DNA from 3 places in the Ahrensia sp. 13_GOM-1096m genome. Region 1 is predicted to be linked to each of the others. Evidence: riboswitches for the same ligand, from Rfam matches in the RefSeq annotation. Region 1 holds a riboswitch; each other region holds the start of a gene.
What was found. Region 1 has a riboswitch for thiamine pyrophosphate ahead of N530_RS0112580 (TenA family protein). Riboswitches for the same ligand answer to the same signal wherever they lie in the genome.
Positions count from the first base shown of each region.

Region 2: another riboswitch for thiamine pyrophosphate. It lies ahead of thiD (bifunctional hydroxymethylpyrimidine kinase/phosphomethylpyrimidine kinase); the one in region 1 lies ahead of N530_RS0112580 (TenA family protein).
Region 3: another riboswitch for thiamine pyrophosphate. It lies ahead of thiB (thiamine ABC transporter substrate binding subunit); the one in region 1 lies ahead of N530_RS0112580 (TenA family protein).

Region 1 is NZ_JIAX01000014.1:63,322-71,066, forward strand. It holds gene N530_RS0112560 (DUF1344 domain-containing protein) at 194-442, shown strand; gene N530_RS18110 (DUF1344 domain-containing protein) at 616-855, shown strand; gene N530_RS0112570 (acyl-CoA thioesterase) at 916-1,320, shown strand; gene N530_RS18115 (extensin family protein) at 1,362-2,108, opposite strand; gene N530_RS0112580 (TenA family protein) at 2,245-2,907, opposite strand; TPP riboswitch at 2,985-3,100, opposite strand; gene N530_RS0112585 (PRC-barrel domain-containing protein) at 3,207-3,680, opposite strand; gene N530_RS0112590 (zinc metallopeptidase) at 3,821-4,507, shown strand; gene msrB (peptide-methionine (R)-S-oxide reductase MsrB) at 4,508-5,020, opposite strand; gene N530_RS0112600 (fasciclin domain-containing protein) at 5,164-5,721, opposite strand; gene N530_RS0112605 (hypothetical protein) at 5,857-6,279, opposite strand; gene N530_RS0112610 (anti-sigma factor domain-containing protein) at 6,351-7,058, opposite strand; gene N530_RS0112615 (sigma-70 family RNA polymerase sigma factor) at 7,055-7,591, opposite strand.
Region 2 is NZ_KK211156.1:370,656-378,400, reverse strand. It holds gene N530_RS0115620 (HesA/MoeB/ThiF family protein) at 1-112, opposite strand, end outside; gene N530_RS0115615 (thiamine phosphate synthase) at 109-705, opposite strand; gene N530_RS0115610 (thiazole synthase) at 702-1,475, opposite strand; gene thiS (sulfur carrier protein ThiS) at 1,478-1,675, opposite strand; gene N530_RS0115600 (FAD-dependent oxidoreductase) at 1,659-2,654, opposite strand; gene thiD (bifunctional hydroxymethylpyrimidine kinase/phosphomethylpyrimidine kinase) at 2,651-3,466, opposite strand; TPP riboswitch at 3,517-3,617, opposite strand; gene N530_RS0115590 (iron-containing alcohol dehydrogenase) at 3,650-4,795, opposite strand; gene N530_RS0115585 (aldehyde dehydrogenase family protein) at 4,797-6,176, opposite strand; gene N530_RS0115580 (glutamine synthetase family protein) at 6,180-7,547, opposite strand; gene N530_RS0115575 (TRAP transporter substrate-binding protein) at 7,635-7,745, opposite strand, start outside.
Region 3 is NZ_JIAX01000013.1:153,240-160,984, forward strand. It holds gene N530_RS0111705 (ABC-F family ATP-binding cassette domain-containing protein) at 1-1,585, opposite strand, end outside; gene N530_RS0111710 (hypothetical protein) at 1,701-1,967, opposite strand; gene N530_RS0111715 (thiamine diphosphokinase) at 2,054-2,710, opposite strand; TPP riboswitch at 2,796-2,891, shown strand; gene thiB (thiamine ABC transporter substrate binding subunit) at 2,945-3,940, shown strand; gene N530_RS0111725 (thiamine/thiamine pyrophosphate ABC transporter permease ThiP) at 3,947-5,554, shown strand; gene thiQ (thiamine ABC transporter ATP-binding protein) at 5,554-6,288, shown strand; gene N530_RS0111735 (M48 family metalloprotease) at 6,427-7,745, shown strand, end outside.

The DNA of each region.
Region 1 (7,745 bases):
TACGGCAAACCGAAACCAAATAAGGCATAATTATGTCATTGTTTTTACTTGATTTTTTAACATCAAGTGATTTGAGTTTAATACCACTATCGTCCACATTGGTGGAGCGGAACGGCTGAACACCTCGATCCCCCAACCCTAAACGTTCAGACGTTGCGCATCTTTAAATGTTAAACTTAAAAGGAACACGACGATGAAAAAACTACTATCCGCAGCCCTAGTAAGTGCATCTGTTCTTGGCGCAACATTGCCAGGTTTTGCTGGTGAAGGCGAAGGTGTCGTAGCCGCCATTGAACCGGCAACAGGCACAGTCATGCTTGAGGACGGCACCGCATGGACAGTTGGCGCAGAGGTTGATGTTTCAGCGCTCGCAGTCGGCGATTCAGTCAAGGTAACATATGAAGACGGCACGACAGTGCTGACATCTGTTGAAAAGATGTAATTTTATAAATTCGGCGGCAGGCAATCTATTTTGCCTGCCGTTTTTCGGCCATCAATATGCCGTCAAATGACCGCTTGCCGGCATTCTTCCATAGCCCTAACATCCCCTCGTCCGGCAACGCTTTAATCCTATAAAGCGGCTGTGTACGGGCAAAACCTATTGGAAATTGACCGATGAAAAAATTTGCTTTTGCATTGATTATTATCGCCGCGACAACCGCTTCAGCTTTTGCTGCAGAAATCGAAGGCACGGTAGAAAATGTAGATCTTGATAACATGAAGATCACGCTTGCCGATGGCAAGGAGTACAAAGTTGCTCAAGGCATTCCGCTTGAAATCTTGGCTGAAGGCGCAAATGTGATCCTCAACACAAATGATGATGGCACCGCAACTGACATCATGTTGATTGATTGATCTAAATGTACAAACCTCTGGACTTCGCTTCACGGTTACATACGATGCGAAAAACGGAGGATGACAATGCCAAATTCTAAGCCAGATAATCCGCGCGGTGAACTGACAATCCGAACACTCGCCATGCCGGGCGACACCAATGCTGCCGGCGATATTTTCGGCGGCTGGGTGATGGCACAAATGGATTTGGCATGCGGTATTCGCGGCGCAGAACGCGCGGGCGGGCGCATTGTAACCGCCGCAGTCAACGAAATGTCGTTTGCCAGCCCTGTTAAAGTGGGCGACACGCTTTCAATCTATTCGGACATTGAAAAAATCGGCAATAGCTCAATGGTTTTATACATTGAGGCGTGGGCGCAGCGTTATCTAACAGATGTCAGCGAACGGGTGACTTTCGCACGCTTTACCATGGTGGCGATTGATACAAACGGCAAACCAACCAAAATTCCGCCCTTACCGAAGTAACGGCCTATCCCACGATATGAGATAACCACCCCATCCAGCAATCACATGCTGCAATAGGTCTTTGAACGTTGGCGTATATCGAAGTGGAAATGGTCATGGTGATCGCGGTCGCCCGGTCCAAGCACCGTACCAAACCGGTCACACGCCTGCCCGCGCACAGATTTCAAAAAGCTCTTCTCACGCCAAGCAAAAAAGGCTGGCTTGGCAACTTTAATCACGCGGCCGTTTTTCAGTTTAAACGAACCAATATCCACCGCATTGCCTTTGGAATGTTCCGACCATTTGTCTGTGCGTGCAATCTGACGGCATGAATAAGACGACATCTGCCTAATCTCGGCAATACCTGAAAGATAGCGTGAGCGTGCAGTTGGGCCAGCATCGCGTTGCAACCATTGCGCCATAGCAAGCGCTGCTTGACAGTTCAATTTCGCAGCAGGCTTAAGCGCAACACCGCGCGCCAAAGCGCTCACCTCAACAGGATGCTCAATACCGCAACTGGCATTATCGTAAATTCTTGGAATATCTTGGAATGTCACACCCATACGCTTAAGCGCAATGCGGCATTGCTGTTCCTCGGCAGGCAAACCAGTGTTCTGCCGATTACCAAAGCCTGGAATACCCAAACGCGGAAAAGAAAATATCGAACTGGTCTTCGTTGATTGGTCCACGCCAGCACTTGGCGTCGGCACACCGTCCACCCAGCTTGCCCCCGTGCCGCAAGCAGCAAGGATTCCTGATGTGATAATCAAGCTTAAGAAAGTCACACTTTTTTTGCGTGGCAAAGACATAGCCGCTTCATCCATTCGGTTTTTAGGCAATCGCCTAATGTGAGTCCCCGAACAGATTGTACGGCCCGTTGGTGAACGCGCCGTGTGCAAACTTGGTAAAGAAAGTGTTACATAACCCAAAAGGGGCCACTTGAGGTCAGACCCGACTTGGTTCTTTGCCGACTTCATAAGCAGCGTTGAAGAAATCGAGCTCCAGCGACACAGTCCTTAAGAAAAAGTCGCGGGAGATTTCCGGAGCCGCTGGCCCTATCCTATCGAGCTCGGCGCGCAAGAACGCGACGAACGCCTGAAACTCAGGGTTGTCGTGGAGAGTGATCCACTCGGCATGTACAAAATTTTCCGGCAGTGCCTTTGGCGCGCGTGATGCCCAATCGTAATACAACCCCTCGACGACGTTCAGAACAGAGAGCACCGCCGCATAAGAGCGGGTCGCAGCGGCCTCCCTCATGATCGATTGGAAGCCTTTTGTCGGCTCGCCATCAGGGGTGGCCGCCCGGTCCTCATCTGTCACACTTAGCGCCTCGAAAGCTCGTAGAAAATAGGTGTTTTCCTCGCCAGCCACCATGCCAGCGAAACGGCCGAAGCGAAGTCGTGCCTCAAACGTATCGGCCGAAGCTATCGCCGCACCGAGCAGCGTCAAAAAGCTGTCGAGGAAACGGTGATCCTGCACAAGATAGGAGGTCATCACTTTGTTAGAGATGGTCCCAGCGAACAGTTCGCTGACAAACCGGTGCTGAACGGCCATCGTCCAGGTTGGTTCACTGGCCTGTTTGAGAATTTCGGTGAAACGTTCGGTCATGGTGCTGCCCTTTCGTGGCTGACAGCGAGACCGCAAGCTATTGGCATAGGTCGGCCTCGCAAAGAGGCCGGCAAAGGGCAGGCGCATATTCCCATCCCTTCGCCGGCATGATCCGGATCAGGTTCGAAGGGTCACCGCGCTGCTTGCGCGAGCGGTCTCTCAGCCTCTTGTCGGGGCTCCCCTTGGTTAGTCAACCGATAACCGGAAGCTTTCCCGCCGTCAACGTTTCTGCCAGACGTATTGCCGAAATAACCAAAAGGGGCCATAAGGCCCCTCATATTCATGCAGTTTGGGTATGATTATTCAACCAGTGATGCGGTTTGCAAATATTCGTCCGGCGTTTGAAGGCTGGCTAAAGCACGCAGCGTATAGCTTGTTGTCACGTTCCAATCATTAAGCTGCACACTGCGTGCATCAATAACGATTTCTTCGTTCAAACGGCCCTCACCGCCCGGTGTAATAAACAATGTTTCAATGTCACCATTGGGCGCCATGACAGCATCTGAAACATAACCAGCCACTTGGCCATCGGCGGTTTCAACAGTCATGCCCATCCAAGCATCATTGAGCGGATGTTCTTCAATCATCGCCTCATCAAAGCTTTCAGAATAAGCGCTTTCGCCTTCAACGGCATAAGCATTGGATAAATCATCAGCCTGTGCAACGCCAAGCGAACCCACAATAAAGGTGCTTGAAACCAAAGCCGCTTGCAAAAATGCAGCAAGGCCAGTTTTGCGTTTTGACGCTTCAATAATTTTAAGGTCTGTAAACATCCTCTTATCCAATTCTTGTTTGCTCACTTCTGTGTTGAGCTTGTTGAATTTATCTGCGGCATTTACCGCTTTCTTGCTATATAAGCGCGCGAACCCCCATATTGGTTCCATAACGAACCGTTAACTTTTTAGGGTCTGCAATGGTGTTAATAGCCGGAATTGGTTTTTTGCTTATATTGGCTGCAATTTATGCGCCCCAATATTGGGTAAAGCACACAATGGAAAAGCACAGTGAACCACGGGCTGACTTCCCCGGCACTGGAGGCGAACTTGCGCGTCACCTGTTAGAAACATTTGAGGTGGAAAATGTTCGCGTTGAAGAAACGGAGCACGGCGACCATTATGACCCGCAAGACCGTGTTGTGCGCCTGTCATCAAAGAACTTTCATGACCCAAGCCTGACCGCTATTGCTGTGGCTGCACATGAGGTCGGCCATGCCATTCAGCATCACCGCGATGAGCGCGGCCTTAAAAATCGCCACCGATTGGTTAGCATAGCCATGGTGACCGATAAGATCGCAGGCATATTCTTTATTGCTGCGCCTGTACTCTTTGTCATTGTGCGCGCACCTGCCGCAATATTTGCAATGATTGCACTTGGCATAATGCTCTTGGCCGTGCGCGTTCTAGTGCATCTTTTCACCCTGCCTGTTGAATATGATGCCAGCTTCAACAAAGCGCTGCCGATTTTAAAACAGGGCGGGTATTTGCAAGGCGAAGATCTAGCAGTCGCCCAATCTGTGCTAAAAGCAGCCGCTTTAACCTATGTTGCAGGCGCGTTAATGAGCCTGTTGAACCTAGCCCGGTGGATTAGGCTCCTGCGATAATTACGCAGGCACAAATTTGAGCGCGACACCGTTCAAGCAGTGGCGCAATCCCGTTGGTTCCGGTCCATCATCGAAAATGTGGCCCAAATGGCCTTCGCAGCGGCGGCAATGCACTTCTGTGCGCGTGGAGAAAAACGAGCTGTCTTCTTTGGTGCGAACCGCATCATCAATATTGTCGTAAAAACTCGGCCAGCCTGTGCCGCTGTCATATTTTGTTTCGGATGCATAAGTTGGTAAATCGCACCCTGCGCAATGAAATGTGCCAGCGCGTTTTTCATCATTGAGCGGACTTGTAAATGCGCGCTCGGTGTCCTCTTCACGAAGAACGCCATATTGAGTTTCAGATAATATCGCACGCCATTCTTCAGCCGTTTTGGTGACCTCATAGGTCATGTCACCAGCTTCAGGCGGGTATTTTCCCGTGGCAGCTTTCGTCGAAACGATACCAGCGCCAAGCATCGCGATATTCGCGCCTATTATAGAGCTGTATTTTAAAAAGCTTCTGCGTTGCATGACGATCTCCTCAATTGTTTATAGTCTAACTTTAAGTTTGGTCCAAAGCGCGTTTGCATTTTCATAAAAAAGCCCCCAACCCTAAGGTTGAGGGCAATTTTCGATGTGTCCGAAGTCACTTCGAACAACATGCAACCCTGCTATTAGCTTGCAGGTAGAAGAACTTTGTCAATCACGTGAATGACACCATTTGACTGGTCAACATCAGCGATTGTTACGTTAGCAACATTGCCTTGACCGTCTTCGATCATCACTTTGTCACCTTCATATTTGACAGTAAATTCACAGCCGCCAACTGTTTTAACAGTATGAGCACCGCCATCATCGTCGATCATTTTTGTGATGTCTTTTGACATCGCGTCCGCAGCAACAACATGACAAGTCAGAATTTTTGTAAGCTGATCTTTGTTTTCAGGCTTCAAAAGAGTTTCAACTGTACCTTCTGGCAAAGCTGCAAATGCATCATTCGTTGGTGCAAACACTGTGAACGGGCCTTCACCTGAAAGCGTTTCAACAAGGCCAGCAGCTTTAACAGCAGCAACCAATGTTGTGTGGTCTTTTGAGTTAACAGCATTTTCAATGATGTTTTTGTCTGCAAACATTGGCGCGCCGCCAACTTCTGGGTTCATCGCAAATGCAGTGGAAGCCGATGCTGCAACGATCAAAGCTGCAACGCTTGTTTTTAATGTCGTGAATTTCATTTTATAACTCCTCTAAAATCATGCTTTGTGCATGTTCAAAAGTAGTCACGCGGCAGCGTCTGATTTAGTTTCACTAAATACAAAAAAACCGCCGAAAATTTTCGGCGGCTTCTTTTGAATGGATTTTAAAGGCGCTTATTGAGCGCTAATAACGCTCATTACCAATTTGTCGTCAACTTTGATTGGACCATCTTCTTTAGCGCCAAGCGTATATTCAAAAACACCTGTTTTCATGCCGCCAGCTTCAGAGTGAACCATCAACATCAGCTTGTCGCCAGAGGCAACTTCCTCAGTCAAAATTGCAGTCACATCCATGTTCATGCCTTCTTTGATTGGCGCATAGCCAACAACTGGGCCAGGTTTCATGGTGTCATCTGTACGGTGAACAACAAGCCAGCCATTTTCGCCAGCCGTAATTTCTGCTGCCGTCACAGTGCCGCCTGAAACATCTTGGTCCGAGGCTGTTACGCCCAGTGATGCGTGAGCAGCTGCGAATGCACCTGTGGCAATGGCCGCAGATGCAATTGTAGTTGTGATAAATGATGTAAGTTTAGTCATTGGAAACTCCCTTTGTGCATGTTCAAAAGCAGTCACGGAGCAGCCCGACAAATAGTTTCACGCATCAGCAATTAAATTTGCTGAACAGGTCCTGCAGCAAGCAAAGCGCCCGTTGGTTTGCCTGTGGCCGAACCGCCATCTGGCTCATCGGTAATCGCAAGCACCGCCTCAGAAGACATCGCAGCCTGAAGTTCCTCAGGCACATCGACTTCATAAATTGCGTCTGTCGGCAGAACACCCAAAGACACAGGATCTTGCGTGCCAGCAATGATCCATAATTCGAAGTCACGGCTTTCAGCCGCTTCACCAGCCGTGCGCTTTAAACGCAGTTTCTTGGCGCTATCATCATAATAGGCAACAAGGCGAAGGTCGGAATTTTCACCGGCCATTTGCGCCACAAACACATTGCCACCATCACGTTGCGGCGGCGAAATAACATTATTCGCATAAAGACCGCCAACAACGATAAGTCCTGCCAGTGATGCAACAGAAAGCCCGCGCCAGAAACCGAGCGAACGCCACCAACCAGCTTCAGTGCTCGCCGATGTGAAAAGACGGCTTTCCAATTTTCGCAGCACAGACGCAGGCGCCTCAACAGGTTCAACCTCGTCTGCAAGCGTTACAAATTGAGAGTTCCACCAGGCAACACGGTTGCGCAAATTGGCTTCTGTAACAATGCGCTTTTCCAATGAAACGCGCTCGCCATGAGGAAGCGTGCCAAGCGCATATTCTGCCGCGAGCATCTCGTCCTTCTCATCTATGGTCACTTGCGAACTCATTGTTCCAAACATTCCCTTAAGCTGATGAGACTCCGGCGTAGCCAAGTCCGCATCGTGTTTATTGGCACGCTAAATCGCTCTGCCAACTCGTCATAACTATAACCTTCAACATAGGCCCCGCGCACAGCAAGAGCCTTCTGCTCGTCTAATTCTTGCAAGCAGCTGTCAATGCGCTTGCCCTCGGAGGTATTGATTGCCTCCTGTTCAGGCGTCTTGCTATCGTCAGACACGTCAAACGCATCATCAATATCAATGGCAATCGGTTTACGCGCTCTGATGACATCAATTGCGTGGTTTCTTGCGACCACAACAAGCCATGACATCGGGCTGTACTGATTGACAGCGAACTTGTCTGCATTGTTCCAGATTTTAACATAAATCTCTTGCAATGCGTCTTCCGCTTCGGCCCTGTTATTTAAGATACGCAGCACGACACCAAAAAGTTTCGCAGAGGTCAAACTATATAGCTGTGTAAATGAGGCGCGGTTTCTCAGCGCGCATTGCGAGATCAAATTTCCAATATCGTCGGACATGCTTCAATCCCTCCCGATGGCAACAATGCACCGTGCCAGTTAAACAAGCACGACTTCATGGTCATATTACGCTTAAGGCAGCATATCAGATTGAAAATATTATAAATTAATATTTGCATCACCGCTTATAGCTGCCAATCTGGGTGCCGCATCA
Region 2 (7,745 bases), on a different contig from region 1:
CGGGACAGCCAAGCCCGCCAACCCCAACAATCAGGACAGTTGCTTTGCCAATAGCAGCCTGACCTTGAGCGCCGACTTCTGGCAATATTTCCTGACGCGCATAGCGGCTCATCGTGTCGCCTCCAGCCAAGCTTTGACACGCGCTTCAGGGTCTTCGTTCAAAGTAATATCTGTCACGGCAGAAACGACATCCGCGCCCGCTTCAAAAGCGCCTGCCGCCCGCTCAATATTCATACCGCCAATCGCAATCAAAGGCGTTTGGCCAATCAGTCCGCGCCATTTGGTGAGTTTTTCAACGCCCTGCTCATGCCATTTCATCTTTTTCAAAATGGTTGGGTAAATGGGGCCAAGCGCAATATAATCAGGCTCTAGCGCTAATGCGCGATCAAGCTCAGCACGATCATGCGTACTGATACCAATGCGCAAACCAGCAGCGCGGATGGCCTTAATATCAGCACCCTCTAAATCCTCTTGGCCTAGATGAATAAAATCGCATTTCTCTTCTATGGCGATTTGCCAATAATCATTCACGACCAACGTGCAATTGTGCTGTTTGCAAAGATCGCGTGCACGACGAATCTCATCACGCAGCACATCATCGGGCATGTCTTTTATACGAAGCTGCACGAGCTTGATGCCAAGTGGTAAAAGCCGTTCGAGCCATTTTGCATTGTCAAAGATTGGGTAAAATCGATCAAGCTTCATATTAAAAAAGCCTTTCCAAGTATGGGCGTGGAAGGTGCTGCCATATCGCGCGGTTCCATGGGATCGGCCTTAGCCGCCAATTGTCCCGCATGAACGGCCCCCGCAAAGGCTTCAGCCATAGCTGCTGGGTCACCTGCTTTCGCCACAGCCGTGTTCAGCAATACCGCATCAAAACCCATTTCCATTGCTTGCGCTGCCTGTGACGGCAGGCCCAACCCCGCATCAATAACCAGCGGAACATCAGGAAAATGTGCGCGCATGGAGCGCAAACCATATGGATTATTAAGGCCCAAGCCCGAACCAATTGGCGCGCCCCAGGGCATCAAAACTTCGCAGCCAACATTCAATAATTTATCAGCGACAACGAGATCTTCAGTCGTGTAAGGAAACACGTTAAAGCCGTCTTCGCTCAAAATACGCGCCGCTTCGACCAGCCCGAAAACATCTGGCTGGAGCGTATCTTCTTCGCCGATGACTTCCAGCTTAATCCATTTTGTGTCGAAGACTTCGCGTGCCATATGCGCCGTTGTGACAGCCTCTTTCACGCTGTGGCAGCCAGCCGTATTAGGCAACACATGAACATTTAGATCGCGGATGATGGCCCAAAAATCCTGCCCTGCACGATCTTGACCGCTTTCACGGCGCAGAGAAACGGTCGCAACCGATGCGCCGCTGCGTTTGAAGGCATCCATCATAATCGCAGGCGACGGATATTGCGCCGTGCCGAGCATAAGTCCGGTTGTTAAACTGGTGCCATAAAAATCGCGCATGCTCAGCCTCCTTGCATCGGGGCAAGCACTTCAATCAGATCGCCTTCATCAAGAATTTGGGCACTGCGAAGCGCTGCTGGTACAAACTGACCATTGACAGCCGTTGCCACTTTCGCCTCAGCAAAACCTTGCTCATCAAGAAGTGCGGCCAGTGTCGTCACGTCCGTATCAATTGCGATACCGTTAAGCTGAAGTTTCATCCATCATCTCCGGTCTTGTGTTGTCAAAAATCATTTCGGCGACCATTCGCGCCATTGCGGGTGCGAGCAAAAAGCCATGACGGAAAAGCCCGTTTGCACGGATCAAATTTCCATTGCGGCGAATACGCGGTAAATTATCAGGAAAAGCCGGACGCGCATCGACGCCGATTTCCAAGACTTCAGCTTCGCCAAAAGCTGGGTTCAATGCATAGGCAGCACTGAGTAATTCAAGCAATGAACGCGCCGTAACATGTGATTTTTGGCTGCTCTCAATCATCGTTGCGCCAAGCATAAAAATACCGTCGCCGCGTGGGACGACATAAAGCGGGATACGTGGGTGAAGCAGTCGCACGGGTCTGTTGAGCGTAACATCCTTGCAAGAAAGAATGAGCATCTCGCCTTTAACACCACGCAAATCAGTGATCGTGTCGCGTGCCTGAAATCCGCGGCAATCCACAGTCAAACCGCCTCTGGCATAAACTTCTGGATCAGCATCAGCGGTTTCAAATGTCACACCGTCAGCGATTAAACCGTCACGCAGATGGCTAAGCGCCAAGCGTGGTGATAAATGCGCTTCATCTTTAAACAAAAGGCCCGTGTTAAAGCGGCCAGCCAAGTCTGGCTCAAGTGCATCAATGTCAGCGCCTGAAATCGTTTCAAAATTGCTTGTTCTTCGGCCAAACCGTATTAGCTCGGCTTTGTCACGTGTGGGCGAGATAACCAGCGTGCCGCAGCGATTAACAGCGTGGGTTTTTGCATCCCACCAATCCGCCGCCTCTTGCCCAAGCCGTACAGCCGGTTCTTCAGCGCTTTCACCTTCGCAAAAAGGTGCAAGCATACCGCCTGCCCACCATGAGCAAGCATGCGGTCCAAGCGCGCCGTGCCGATCAATAACGCGCACATCGGCGCTGCGATCACGTAAACTGCGCGCGACGCATAGCCCAGCAACACCGCCGCCTATGATGGTGATTTGGGTCATGTCCACATCGCAGAAAAGTGATGAACTGGGCCGTGCCCTGCGCCAACATCTAATGTGTCAGCAGCACAAATCGATGCGTGCAAATAATCATGTGCGCGCTGAACAGCCGCAACCATTTCCTCGCCATGTGCCAAATGCGCAGCAATCGCAGCTGAATATGTGCAGCCTGTACCATGCGTATTCTTCGTGTTGATACGCGGAGCCGTGAAGCTTGTAACAACGCCGCTTTTATCGACAAGAACATCGGTGCAAATGCCGCCATCAGCATGGCCACCTTTCAGCAACACAGCTTTAGGACCGAGCTGCAATAGCGCTCTGGCCTGCGCGATTATCTCATCATTTGAATTTGCAACATCGCAATTAAGCAATCGTGCAGCTTCAGGAAGGTTCGGTGTTAAAAGATCAGCGCGCGGAAGGATTTCTGCGAGTAAAGCGCTGATCGCTTTATCTTGCAAAAGCATATCACCGGACTTTGCAATCATCACCGGATCAACGACGATCTTTCCGTCATAGGTTTTCAGCGCATTGGAAACAGCAGAAATAATCGGCGCCGAAAACAACATGCCGAGCTTGATTGCATCGACTGAAATGTCGGACAGAACCGCAGAGATTTGCGCCGCGACAATGTCAGTAGGCACTTCATGAACAGCCATAACGGATGTTGTGTTCTGCGCCGTGATCGCAGTTATGGCGCTCGCGCCATAGGCCTTATTGGCACTAAAGGCTTTCAAATCGGCCTGAATGCCTGCGCCGCCGCCACTATCGGAGCCAGCAATTGTCAGTGCAATTGGTATTCTTTTCAACGCAATCATGCCTCCACAAAGGGGCAAAACGGCGAGAAAAGGAGATTGGTCGCAATAAGTTTTGCGATTTACCCGTTCCCTACGCCGGCATTGCCCGGATCAGGTTCGACGGGTCGGTGCAAGCACCTCTCAGCCCTAATGGGCCCCCCGACGGATAAATCGTCTGTAACTTATATTTTTTAGATGCGCAACTTAAAGAAGTGCTTCAAGCAGTGCGCGTGTATTTTCAGCAGTCATTTCAATTGGGTTGCCACCTGTACTTGGATCGCGCAGCGCATCAGCAGTCAAACGATCAAGGTCAGGGTCTTTAACGCCAAGCGCCGTCAAGGTTTTTGGAATTTGCATCGACGCGTTGAGTTCATCAACATAGGCGCAAAAACCATCAAAGCCGCCTTCAATTCCCAGATATGCGGAGGCCGCATTAAATCTATCTGAAATAGCGCTTTTGTTAAACTGCAACACTGCAGGCATACAAACCGCATTGGTTGTGCCGTGGTGCGTGTGGTGCAATGCGCCAATCGGGTGACTAAGCGCGTGGATTGCTCCAAGCCCCTTTTGGAAAGCCGTTGCCCCCATTGCAGCAGCAGACATCATATGCGCACGCGCTTCAATGTCACTGCCATCCGCATAGGCGCGCGGCAAATATTCTTTTACAAGCCGCATGCCTTCAAGCGCCATGCCTTGGCTCATTGGGTGGTAGTGCGGGCTGGAGTAAGCTTCGACACAATGCGCAAAAGCATCAAGGCCCGTACCAGCCGTGATGAATTTCGGCATACCGACCGTCAATTCCGGATCGCAAATCACAGTCACAGGAAGCATTTTCGGATGGAAAATGATCTTCTTTTCATGCGTTTCAGAATTGGTGATCACGCTCGCACGGCCAACTTCAGACCCTGTTCCAGCCGTTGTTGGTATAGCGATTACAGGTGCGATAGCGCTTGCATCTGCACGCGTCCACCAGTCGCCAACATCTTCAAAATCCCAAAGCGGACGCGTCTGACCAGCCATAAAAGCAATAACTTTTGCAAGGTCCAAACCAGAGCCGCCGCCAAATGCGATAACACCGTCAAAACCACCATCGCGGTAAATCTTGACGCCGTCTGCAGCATTCAAGTCTGTCGGGTTTGCATCAACCTCGGAAAACATCGCGCGGCCCAAACCACCCGCTTCCATAAGGTCGAGCGTCTTGGATGTAATATCCATGGACGCCAAGCCTTTGTCCGTTACCAAAAGCGGCTTTGAAATACCCGCTGCAATACATGCATCGGCGACTTCTGAAATCCGGCCTGCGCCAAATCGAATGGCTGTCGGATATGACCAATTAGCAGTCAAGTTCATGTTAGTTTGCTTTCTTCAAATGGTAAGATTTTGGTCTGGTCAAATTGTGATAACCGATTACGGAAAGCCCGCCGCCGCGGCCTGTATCCTTGCAGCCGGTCCAGCAAAGCGCTGGGTCAAGATAGTCACAACGGTTCATGAAAACGGTGCCCGTTTCAATGCGGCGGCCAATTTTCAAAGCGCGGTCGATATCTGCGGTCCAAAGCGATGCGGTTAAGCCGTAATCGCTGTCATTCATCAACGCGATAGCTTCTTCATCGTCTTTGACTTTCATGATGCCAACAACAGGACCGAAGCTTTCCTCGCGCATCACGCGCATATCATGGTTCACATTGGTCAAAATTTGCGGTGTCAAATAGGCCCCGCCATCATCTTCCGCAAAGGTTTCAATATGCGCAATCGCGCCTGCCTCAATTGCTTCAGCAGTTTGCGCACGAACTTCTTGCGCAAAACGTACATGCGCCATTGGCCCCATCGTGGTTTCTTTGTCTAGCGGATTGCCAAGCTTATAGCCCTTAACAATGGCGACCGCTTTTTCTACGAAAGCATCATAGAGAGATTCGACCACATAAATGCGTTCAATGCCGCAGCAACATTGACCAGCGTTAAACATTGCGCCGTCAATCAGCGTATCAACAGCACTGTCGAGATCTGCATCTTCCATCACATAGCCTGGGTCTTTGCCTCCAAGCTCAAGCCCAACACCGGTAAATGTTCCAGCAGCAGCTTTTTCCATGGCTTTGCCGCCACCGACAGAACCTGTAAAATTGACAAAGCCAAAGCTGCGCTCAGCAATAAGCGCCGACGTTGTATCATGGTCAAGAAACACGTTTTGGAATATTTCTTCAGGAATACCAACAGAGTGAAACGCTTTTGCCATGCGTTCGCCCACAAGCAGCGTTTGCGTCGCATGCTTAAGCACAACACTATTGCCTGCAATCAAAGCAGGCGCGACCGTGTTAATCGCCGTCATATAAGGATAATTCCAAGGCGCAACGACAAGCACAACGCCATGCGGTTCACGCGCGATCAAACGGCGAAACTGCGCATCATCCGCAATTTCAATATCCGCCAATGCTTCACTAGCAATTTTCGCCATATATTTTGCGCGCTCTTCAAAGCCGCCAAATTCGCCGCCATAGCGCACAGGACGGCCCATTTGATGGGCAAGTTCTGGCACGATTTCATCATTCATTGCACCAACGGCGGCAACGCCTGCCAGCACCAAATCAATACGCTCTTGCAAGGGACGTTTTGCCCATTCAAGCTGAGCAGATTTGGCCTTTGCAACAGCATCACGCGCTTCAGCACTGCTTAACACCGGACGTTCGGCATAAACCGAACCGTCAATCGGCGAAATACACTTCAATAGTTTTGTCATTATTTACGCTCTTTCAAATCCACGTGCGATTTCATAATCGGTGACGACCCGATCAAATTCTTCCTGCTCCCAAGTCGCTGCGCGTACATAATGATCAACCACATCATCCCCCATTGCCTCACGCAGCATTTTGGAACTGCGCAGCGTTTCAGCAGAATCACGTAGCGATGTCGGCAGCGTCTTAGCCTTGTTGTCTTTATAGATATCGCCTTTGCTTGGCGGCGCGAGTTCTAACTTGTCTTCCAACCCTTTAATACCAGCAGCAATAATGGCGGCAATCGCCAAATAAGGGTTGATATCTGAGCCACCAATACGGCACTCAATACGAACTGCCTTTGAACCAACGCCGCAAAGACGGAACCCTGCCGTGCGATTATCAATCGACCAGATAATTTTTGTTGGCGCAAATGTGCCAGCAGAAAAGCGCTTATAGGAATTGATGTAAGGCGCAAGAAAATAAGTCATGTCAGGCGCATATTTGAGCATGCCGGCAACGTAATGGCGCATGGTTTGCGACATTGTATGGTCGCCATCCTTGTCAAAGAACACAGCCTCGCCGTCCTTCGTCCAAAGCGACATATGCACATGAGAGGATGAACCAACGCGCTCATGATGCCATTTAGGCAAAAAGCTTGCTGCATGTCCTTGCTGCCAAGCAATTTCCTTGGTCGCATGTTTAGCGATTGTGTGAAATTCGGCGCAATCCATCGCATCTGAATAGCGAATATTAAGCTCTTCTTGGCCAGCCTCAGCCTCGCCCTTCGAGTTCTCGATGGGAATACCAGCATTATAAAGATGATTACGCAGCGGACGCATAACCACCTCTTCACGCGTGGTCTGCATAATATTGTAATCTTCATTATAGCCACTAATTGGCTCTAAATCACGAAATCCGCTTTTGCGAATTTCTTCAAAACTTTTTTCAAAAAGGAAGAATTCAAGTTCCGTCGCGGCTTTGGCTTCAAACCCAAGCTCAGCAAGGCGCGCGACTTGTTTCTTCAAAATTGCACGCGGCGAATGCGGAACTTCCTTATGTGTGTTGTGATCAAGCACATCACAGAGCACCATCGCCGTTCCTTCAAGCCAAGGCATTGGACGGATCGTCTCAAGGTCAGGCTGCATGACATAATCGCCATAACCGCTTTCCCAACTGGTCGACGCGTATCCGCTTGGCGTGGCCATTTCCAAATCTGTGGCCAGCAAATAGTTACAGCAGTGAGTTTCCTTGTAGGCACTGTCTACAAAGTTTTGCGCGTGAAATCTTTTACCCATTAGGCGGCCCTGCATATCAACAAGGCAAACAAGAACTGTATCAATCTCACCCGATGATACTTTTTGTTTTAGCGCATCAAACGACATCGTACCTGCCATGAAAGTTCTCTTCTCTGTAAGTAACTATTTTCACATTAAACCAGCGCCGAAATTCGGCGCTGGCTTTATTTAAGTCCCAGCTAAAGCTTAGCTGTAGCGGTATGGACGTCCCGCTTTTTTCATGTCGTTATTATATTTGCGGAAAATCTCGACAACCTTTGCTTTCGTTGGCGATTCTGCGGCAATTTCATCCCAGAA
Region 3 (7,745 bases), on a different contig from region 1:
GCTTGCCTTTTGCATTGGCGGTTGTTGGCTTTGATTGCGCCGACTTTTCAGATTTGGCGTCTTTTTTCGCTGGCGCGTTTGCTGCTTTTATTTCTTTAATCTGCGCCTGCATGTCGGTGTAGCCGCCAGCATAAGCGATCCAGCGGCCTGTATTTTCTGCATCGGGCGCAATAATCGCATTAACGGTTTTATCGAGGAAATCACGGTCGTGGCTGACAAGTAGAACGGTGCCTTTGAAGTCGGCAATCATTTCCTGCAGCAGGTCCAATGTTTCCATATCAAGATCGTTGGTTGGTTCGTCGAGAACCAGCAAATTGTTTGAGCGTGCGAGCAATTTGGCTAAAATCAGCCGTGCTTTCTCGCCGCCCGACAATTCTCTGACCGGTGTGCGGGCTTGTTCAGGCTTGAAAAGAAAATCTTTCATGTAGGACGACACATGTTTTTCTTCGCCATTGACGACGAGCGTTTGTCCGCGTCCATCGGTTAGAAAGTTTTCGAGCGTTTCATCCGGCTTGAGCGCATCACGGCGTTGATCCAGCATCGCAATATCAAGATTGGTGCCGTGGCGAACGCTGCCGCTATCGGGTTCCAGTTCACCAATTAGCATTTTGATTAATGTTGTTTTGCCTGCACCATTGGGGCCAACAAGGCCGATACAATCACCGCGATGCACACGCAATGAAAAGTCTTTAACCAACGTGCGATTGCCATAGGATTTGGCGATGTTGTCGGCTTCAATGACCAGCTTGCCGCTGGTGCGTACATCGCTTGTTTCTAGCTTGGCATTGCCTTCGGCACGTTGATGATTTCTGAAAGCTGATTTTAGTTCTGATAATTCACCCAAGCGGCGCATATTGCGTTTGCGGCGACCTGATACGCCGTGCGTTACCCAATGTTCTTCGCGCACAATTTTGCGGCCAAGCTTGTGAAGCTCTTGTTCTTCTTCTTCTAAAAGTTTGTCGCGCCAATCTTCAAATTGTGAAAAGCCCGCGCTGTTTTCCCGTAAGCGTCCACGGTCAAGCCACAGAGTTTTACGGGTAATGTTTTGTAAAAAACGCCTATCGTGTGAAATCAATACGATGGCAGATTTTGAGCGTTGTAGCTCGGATTCCAGCCATTCAATAACGGGCAGGTCAAGGTGGTTGGTCGGCTCGTCTAAAAGCAGAATATCAGGTGAAGGGGCTAAAGTGCGCGCAAGCGCTGCGCGCCGCGCCTCGCCGCCAGAAAGCCCTTGGGGCGATCTGGTTTCATCCAGCCCAAGTTCTGTTGCCAAATAGCTGGCACGGTGTGGATCATCCATTGGGCCAAGGCCCTTTGAGATATACTCACCAACCGTTGCATAATCCGCCATATCTGGGGCTTGCGCTAAATAACGCACGGTGGCGTTACGATCTGATGTGACATCACCATCGCTCGCATCAGTAATGCCTGCGGCGATTTTTAAAAGAGTTGATTTGCCGGAGCCGTTGCGCCCGATAAGCGCTATTCGGTCTCCTGTATGCACGGAAAAGCTTGCCTCTTCGATGAGCGGTTTGCCACCGAAAGTCAGTAATATATTTTCCAAGCGCAGTAGGGGCGGGGAGATTGCCATAATAACCTTTGTCGTTTCTTCGATCAGGCTTTGGCGGTTTCAAGCGCTGAAATCAAGGCCAATAAAAAGCCCGCCAAAAGACGGGCTTTCAAATTCAATTATTTTTAGATCAGCAACGTGCTTTGTAGTAACCACCACGGCCGTTTGAATAATAGCACTGGCTTGAACCTTGTGCTACGCGGCCGATAACGACGCCAGCTGCTGCGCCTGCTGCTGCAGAAAGCAATACTGCTTCAGTGTTGCCACCAGCAATAAGGGCCGCACCAGTACCGACAATAGCGCCTGCACCGCCTGCGCGAAGATCAGAGTTTGTGCAGCCTGTTGCGACTACGCCTGCCATTGCGAGTGCTGCGATTGTTGCTGTAATTTTCTTCATGGATATGCTCCCGAGTTAATAGGGTCAGAAAAGCAGAACTATGTCTCATTTTTCTGACAGGTTGTAGATGTTCCCTTCCACTACAATCATAAACTATGCTTATTTTGAACTAAGGCAAGAGCATAGCCGTCAACCAGCTTAATTTTTGTTTTGCCGTTTGACATATTTGACAGCGTATGGGTTGAGCCCAGCGCAATATTTTCATCACGTAGCGGCCACTTTACACCTGAGACGGTGAGGCCGGTTAGCGCACTAAAGGGGATGACTGAAAATGTCGTGTCCGGCGCACAATGTAGCGCCAATTCACGGTTTGGAAGCAGCGGAAAAGCCGTTTCATCACCTCTGGTTAGATAAAATGCGATATCAGGATTATCCAGAGCGTATTTCAATGCACCCAATAATATAAAAAGCACATGGTCTGTTCGTTTGCCGCCAAGTGCGCCGCAAATGGTGATCGTTTGCGGTTTGCGGGCAATAGCTAGATCAAGAGCAAGCTCGCCATCGGATTGGTTCTTATTGGAAGAGTGAGGCACTTTTTCAACGGATTGATAATCATCAAAAAATTCAGAAGTGCTGGAATCAAAATCACCGATCCAGATATCTGGCATTAAGCCAAGAGGCTTTGCGTGGGCAATGCCACCATCGGCAGCCACGACATAGCTGTTTTTGACGCGCTCTTTTAGGTCGTCATCGACCTGTAAGGTGCCGCCTAAAAGGATCGTAATTGAGCTGGAATTACACATTGCCCAGTCATAAGCATTGGCAAATTACAGCGCAATAGCGAAGCTTGGCGCTCTTGCCGCGTTTTTATACAAATGCTATTGCGGAACTTGTCTAACGGGGTGCCATAATGGCTGAGAGGTAATCCGACCCGTAGAACCTGATCCGGTTAACACCGGCGGAGGGATTAGGCGCACGGTTTTGGAATTCCCCTTAAACGTTGTGTTTGTCCCTTGTTTAAAACAAGGAGAGAAGCTTTGAGAAAATCCATCCTATTGGGCACTTTGCTGAGCAGTGTTGTCGCGACGCATGCGCATGCGCAGGACGTCACTATCTATACCTATGAGAGCTTTACAGCTGAATGGGGTCCGGGCCCGCAAGTTGAAAAAGCATTTGAAGCAAAGTGCGGCTGTGACGTAACATTTGTTTCTGCCGCCGATGGTGTCGCACTGCTCAACCGATTGCGGCTGGAAGGTGGAAACACCGATGCTGATTTGGTGCTGGGTATAGACCAAAACCTGATTGCGGAAGCCAAAGCCGAAGGCTTTTTTGCACCGCACGGCATGGACATTGAGGCGGCGGCCGTTCCTGGCGGTTGGAATGATGATGTTTTCGTGCCTTATGATTATGGTTATTTCGCCATTGTTTATGACACGCAAAAGATTGCTACGCCGCCTTCCAGCATGGAAGAGCTTTTAAACGGCGATGCTTCCAACAAGATTGCAATTCAAGATCCGCGCACATCAACACCGGGCCTTGGTTTGATGTTATGGATTAAGAAATTATATGGCGATGATGCACCGGAGGCCTATGCCAAATTAAATGATCGCATTTTGACGATCACGCCGGGTTGGTCAGAAGCTTATGGGCTGTTCACAGATGGCGAAGTGCCAATGGTTCTGTCTTATACGACATCGCCGGCCTACCACATGATTGCCGAAGACAATGATCGATATCAGGCGGCGGCTTTTTCTGAAGGCCATTACATGCAAATAGAAGTGGCAGGCTTGACGAAAAAAGGCGCTGAAAACCCGAAGGCGAAAGAGTTTTTATCCTTCGTCGTTAGCCCAGAATTCCAAGACATTATTCCTGAAACAAACTGGATGCTTCCTGCTGCTGCGACATCAAAGCCGCTTAATCCGGTTTTTGATAAGCTCGTTCAGCCAGACAATGCGCTGCTTTATTCATCAGATGACGTTGCTTTGAACCGTAAAGACTGGGTTGCTGAATGGCTTGAAGTTATGAGCCGGTAACAAGGTTTGAAATATACAAAACCATACCAAGGATTAGGGCTTGCGATTCCGCCGCTGGCCCTTTTTCTGTTGGCAGCATTGGCGCTAGGCGCCATTATTGCGCTGGTTGTTTTTGCGGCTCTTGGCGGCTCACAGGTTGATGTAATTGATATTGCAACAGACACTGTTGTCTGGCGTATCATTCGTTTTACACTTTGGCAGGCGGCACTATCGACGTTGTTGTCGGCACTGTTTGCCATTCCTGTCGGGTTTTTGCTGTTTGAGTATAAGCATTTTTATGGCCGTGAATTGCTGCTCCGCCTGTTTGCGATACCGCTTGTTTTGCCGCAAATCGTAGCGGTTTTAGCAATCGTATCACTTTACGGAAATCAAGGTTTTGTCACGCAAGCGCTCAAGCAGGCAGGATTGCCTATCGGCACGATCTATGGACTGTCCGGCATTTTAATCGCGCATGTGTTTTTCAATATGCCGCTTGTCGCGCGTGTTATTCTTGGCGCTCTTAATGCTATGCCTGCGGAGTATGAACGCTTGTCGCATCAGCTTAATATGGGGCCGCTACAGCGCCTTCGCCATATTTGTTGGCCTTATATGCGCCCTGCATTGTTTAACGCGTCGGCGTTGGTATTCATGCTGTGCGTTACCTCTTTCACCGTGGTGCTAACGCTGGGCGGCGGTCCGCGTGCCACAACGCTGGAAGTCGGTATTTATCAGGCGCTGACATTTGATTTTGATATTCCGCGCGCTGTGGTTTTAACCGTCATGCAACTCGCACTGACCGCCTTTTCTGTCTATATGTTTGCCCGCGCTGGCGGCAATATTGATGCTGGCATGACGCTTGAACGCACGCGTCCTTTGCTGATCAAACATAAGGCAAGCCAAGTCATCTTGGCGGTGATTGTGCTTGGCGTGGCGGCACTGTTTGTTGCGTCGCCATTTATTGCGATCTTTGCAAAAGGCATTGCTGCCGACCTTATTAAATTGCTTGGCCAAGCGGCGGTTCAAAAAGCCATTATGACAAGCTTTGTGCTGGGCGCTCTTGCGGCGTGCCTATGTATTGTCGTTACGCTGGCCTTATGCGAGGGGGCTGTTCGCGCTGGCTTTATGCAAGGCGCCTATAGTCATGCAGCATCGCTGGTGCTTGTCGTGCCGCCGATTGTGATTGCCGCTGGATGGTTCATTTTATTGCGGCCATTCGTGAGCATATATGAAGCTGCGCCCTATCTGGTTGTCAGCGTTAATGCGGCTATGGCACTTCCATTTGCGATGCGGTTTGTGCTGCCTGCACGGCAAACTGCAGCGCAACGCCATGACCGTTTATGCGCGCAACTTAATATTCAAGGTTTTGACAAATGGCGTTTGGTTTTGTTGCCGGTAATGATCAAGCCTTTATCTGTTGGCTTTGCTTTTGCCTTTGCATTATCGCTCGGCGATCTGGGTGTCATTGCGCTTTTTGGATCAGAAAAAGTGCAGACTTTGCCGTATTTAATCTTGCAGCGTATGGGCAGCTACCGCACCAATGACGCAGCAGGTTTGGCGCTTATATTGTGCGTGTTTACCTTGGCAATTTTGATGTTCGCAGACCGCAGTAGCGTCTCTTTAAAGGATAAAAAGTGATGACGACTGATAAAATCAGTGTTGCGTTACGTGATGTCACATTTGCTTATGATGCTGGCATGCCTGCCATGCATTTTGATGCGCAGTTTCGCCAAGGGGTTATCACCGCGATCATGGGGGCCAGTGGTTCGGGCAAATCAACAATGTTGTCCTTGCTGGCAGGTTTTGAAATTCCCCAGAAAGGCGAGATTTGGCTCGCCGGAGAAGATAATACCCACCGCGCCGCGGGAGACCGTCCACTTTCGATGGTGTTTCAAGAGAATAATCTTTTCGCCCATATGAGTGTTTTTAAGAATGTGGGCCTTGGTATTTCGCCTTCGCTTAAATTGTCCGCTGGCGAGAAAGAGCAGATCAATATGGCTCTTCAAAGCGTTGGTTTGGAAAATTATGGAGAGCGGCTACCCGCCCAGCTTTCAGGTGGTGAGCGGCAGCGTGTTGCGCTTGCCCGTGTGATGGTGCGGCATAAACCAATATTGTTGCTGGATGAAGCTTTTGCTTCTCTTGGGCCGGGCCTTCGCCGCGAAATGCTCGATCTTGTCGGAACGCTTGCCAATAAAAACGCTATGACAACGCTGATGGTGACGCATTCACCAGAAGATGCGCTTCATATTAGCGAAGATCTTGTATTTTTAGGCCCCAAAGGTGTCGTCTATCATGGACCATCAAGTGAGCTTGCTAAAACGCAAAATCAGAATGAAGCGGTGCGTGATTATTTAATAGGGCGCAGAACGTGATAAATTTGACGTTGTTTTGCCTGATTTCAGGTTTAGCGCTGCGATAGATAAATCTTTTGCTTTGCGAGCGGCATCTATCCCGCTATTGGATATGACACATTAATAGAATCGGATTTTGCCAAGCGGCGCATTTTCAATATGGTCCTAGTTCAGCATAAATTAGAAAAGCGATTGTTCCCACTGCCCGCATCAAAATGGTTGCGGGTTTTGGCTTTAGTGTCGCCAATTGCGCTCAGCGCATGCCAGAGCTTTGTTGACCTTGCATCGGACCCGTCGCTTTCACCATCAAAGTCGCCCATCATTGCAGAAAATGTGCGCTCAGGCCGATTGGCGCGTTTAGGCGCTTTGCAGCATCCACGCATATTGGAAACCTATGGCGGTGAATATTCCAATGTTGCTTTGGAGCGCATGGTTGCCGGTATTGTGGGCAAGCTTGTGACTGTCTCTGACAATCCAAGCCAAGTTTATCAAATTTCGATTTTGGATTCTCCGGTGGTCAACGCTTTTGCGTTGCCGGGCGGTTATCTTTATGTGTCGCGCGGATTGCTGGCATTGGCGAGTGATAGCGCTGAATTGGCTGCTGTTATCGCGCATGAAATGGCACACGTAACTTCAAACCACGGCATCTTGCGCCAAGAGCGGGAAAAAGAAGCTGTTCTGGCCGAACGGGTCGTTTCGGATGTTTTGCGTGACAAGGAAGCCGGCCGACGTGCCCTTGTGCGCGGTAAACTTGACCTTGCACAATTCTCGCGCAACCAAGAGTTGGAAGCAGATGCTGTTGGCATTTCGGCTATTGGCGAAGCTGGATATGATCCTTATGCAGCGGCCGCTTTTCAGCAACGTATGGCGGCGTTTAATGCTTATCGCAGCGCATCTGGCGCGAACGATAAGGGTATTGATTTTTTATCGACGCACCCTTCAACACCGCAGCGTGTTACCTTGGCAGTTGGCCATGCGCGTAAATTTGGTGGGCGCGGCACGGGCGCACGGGACCGCGAAAGCTATATGCGTGGTCTCAATGGCATGATGTTTGGCGATAATGCCGATGAGGGCTATGTGCGTGCGCAGCGTTATAGCCATGTGAAGCTTGGCATTACGTTCGAGTTTCCAGAAGGCTTTGACATTGAAAACCGCCCTGAAGCTGTTTTGGGTGGCCGCTCGGCCGATGGTGCAGCGATCCGCTTTGATGGTGATGAAGTTGCCAAGACGACAAGCCTGACCGAATATATTGCCAGTGGCTGGGTTGAAGGTTTGGACGTTTCATCGGTGCGTGCAGCATCAATCAATGGATTGGAAGCTGCTACGGCAAAAGCATCTGTTGGACGCTGGGATTTTGATGTCACGGTGGTGCGCGCCAATGGCGCTGTTTACCGCATTTTGACAGCTGCACCGGCAGGTTCGCCTGAACTATCGGTTTTGGCTGGTAAGGTTCGCTCGTCTTTCCGATTGCTATCGGC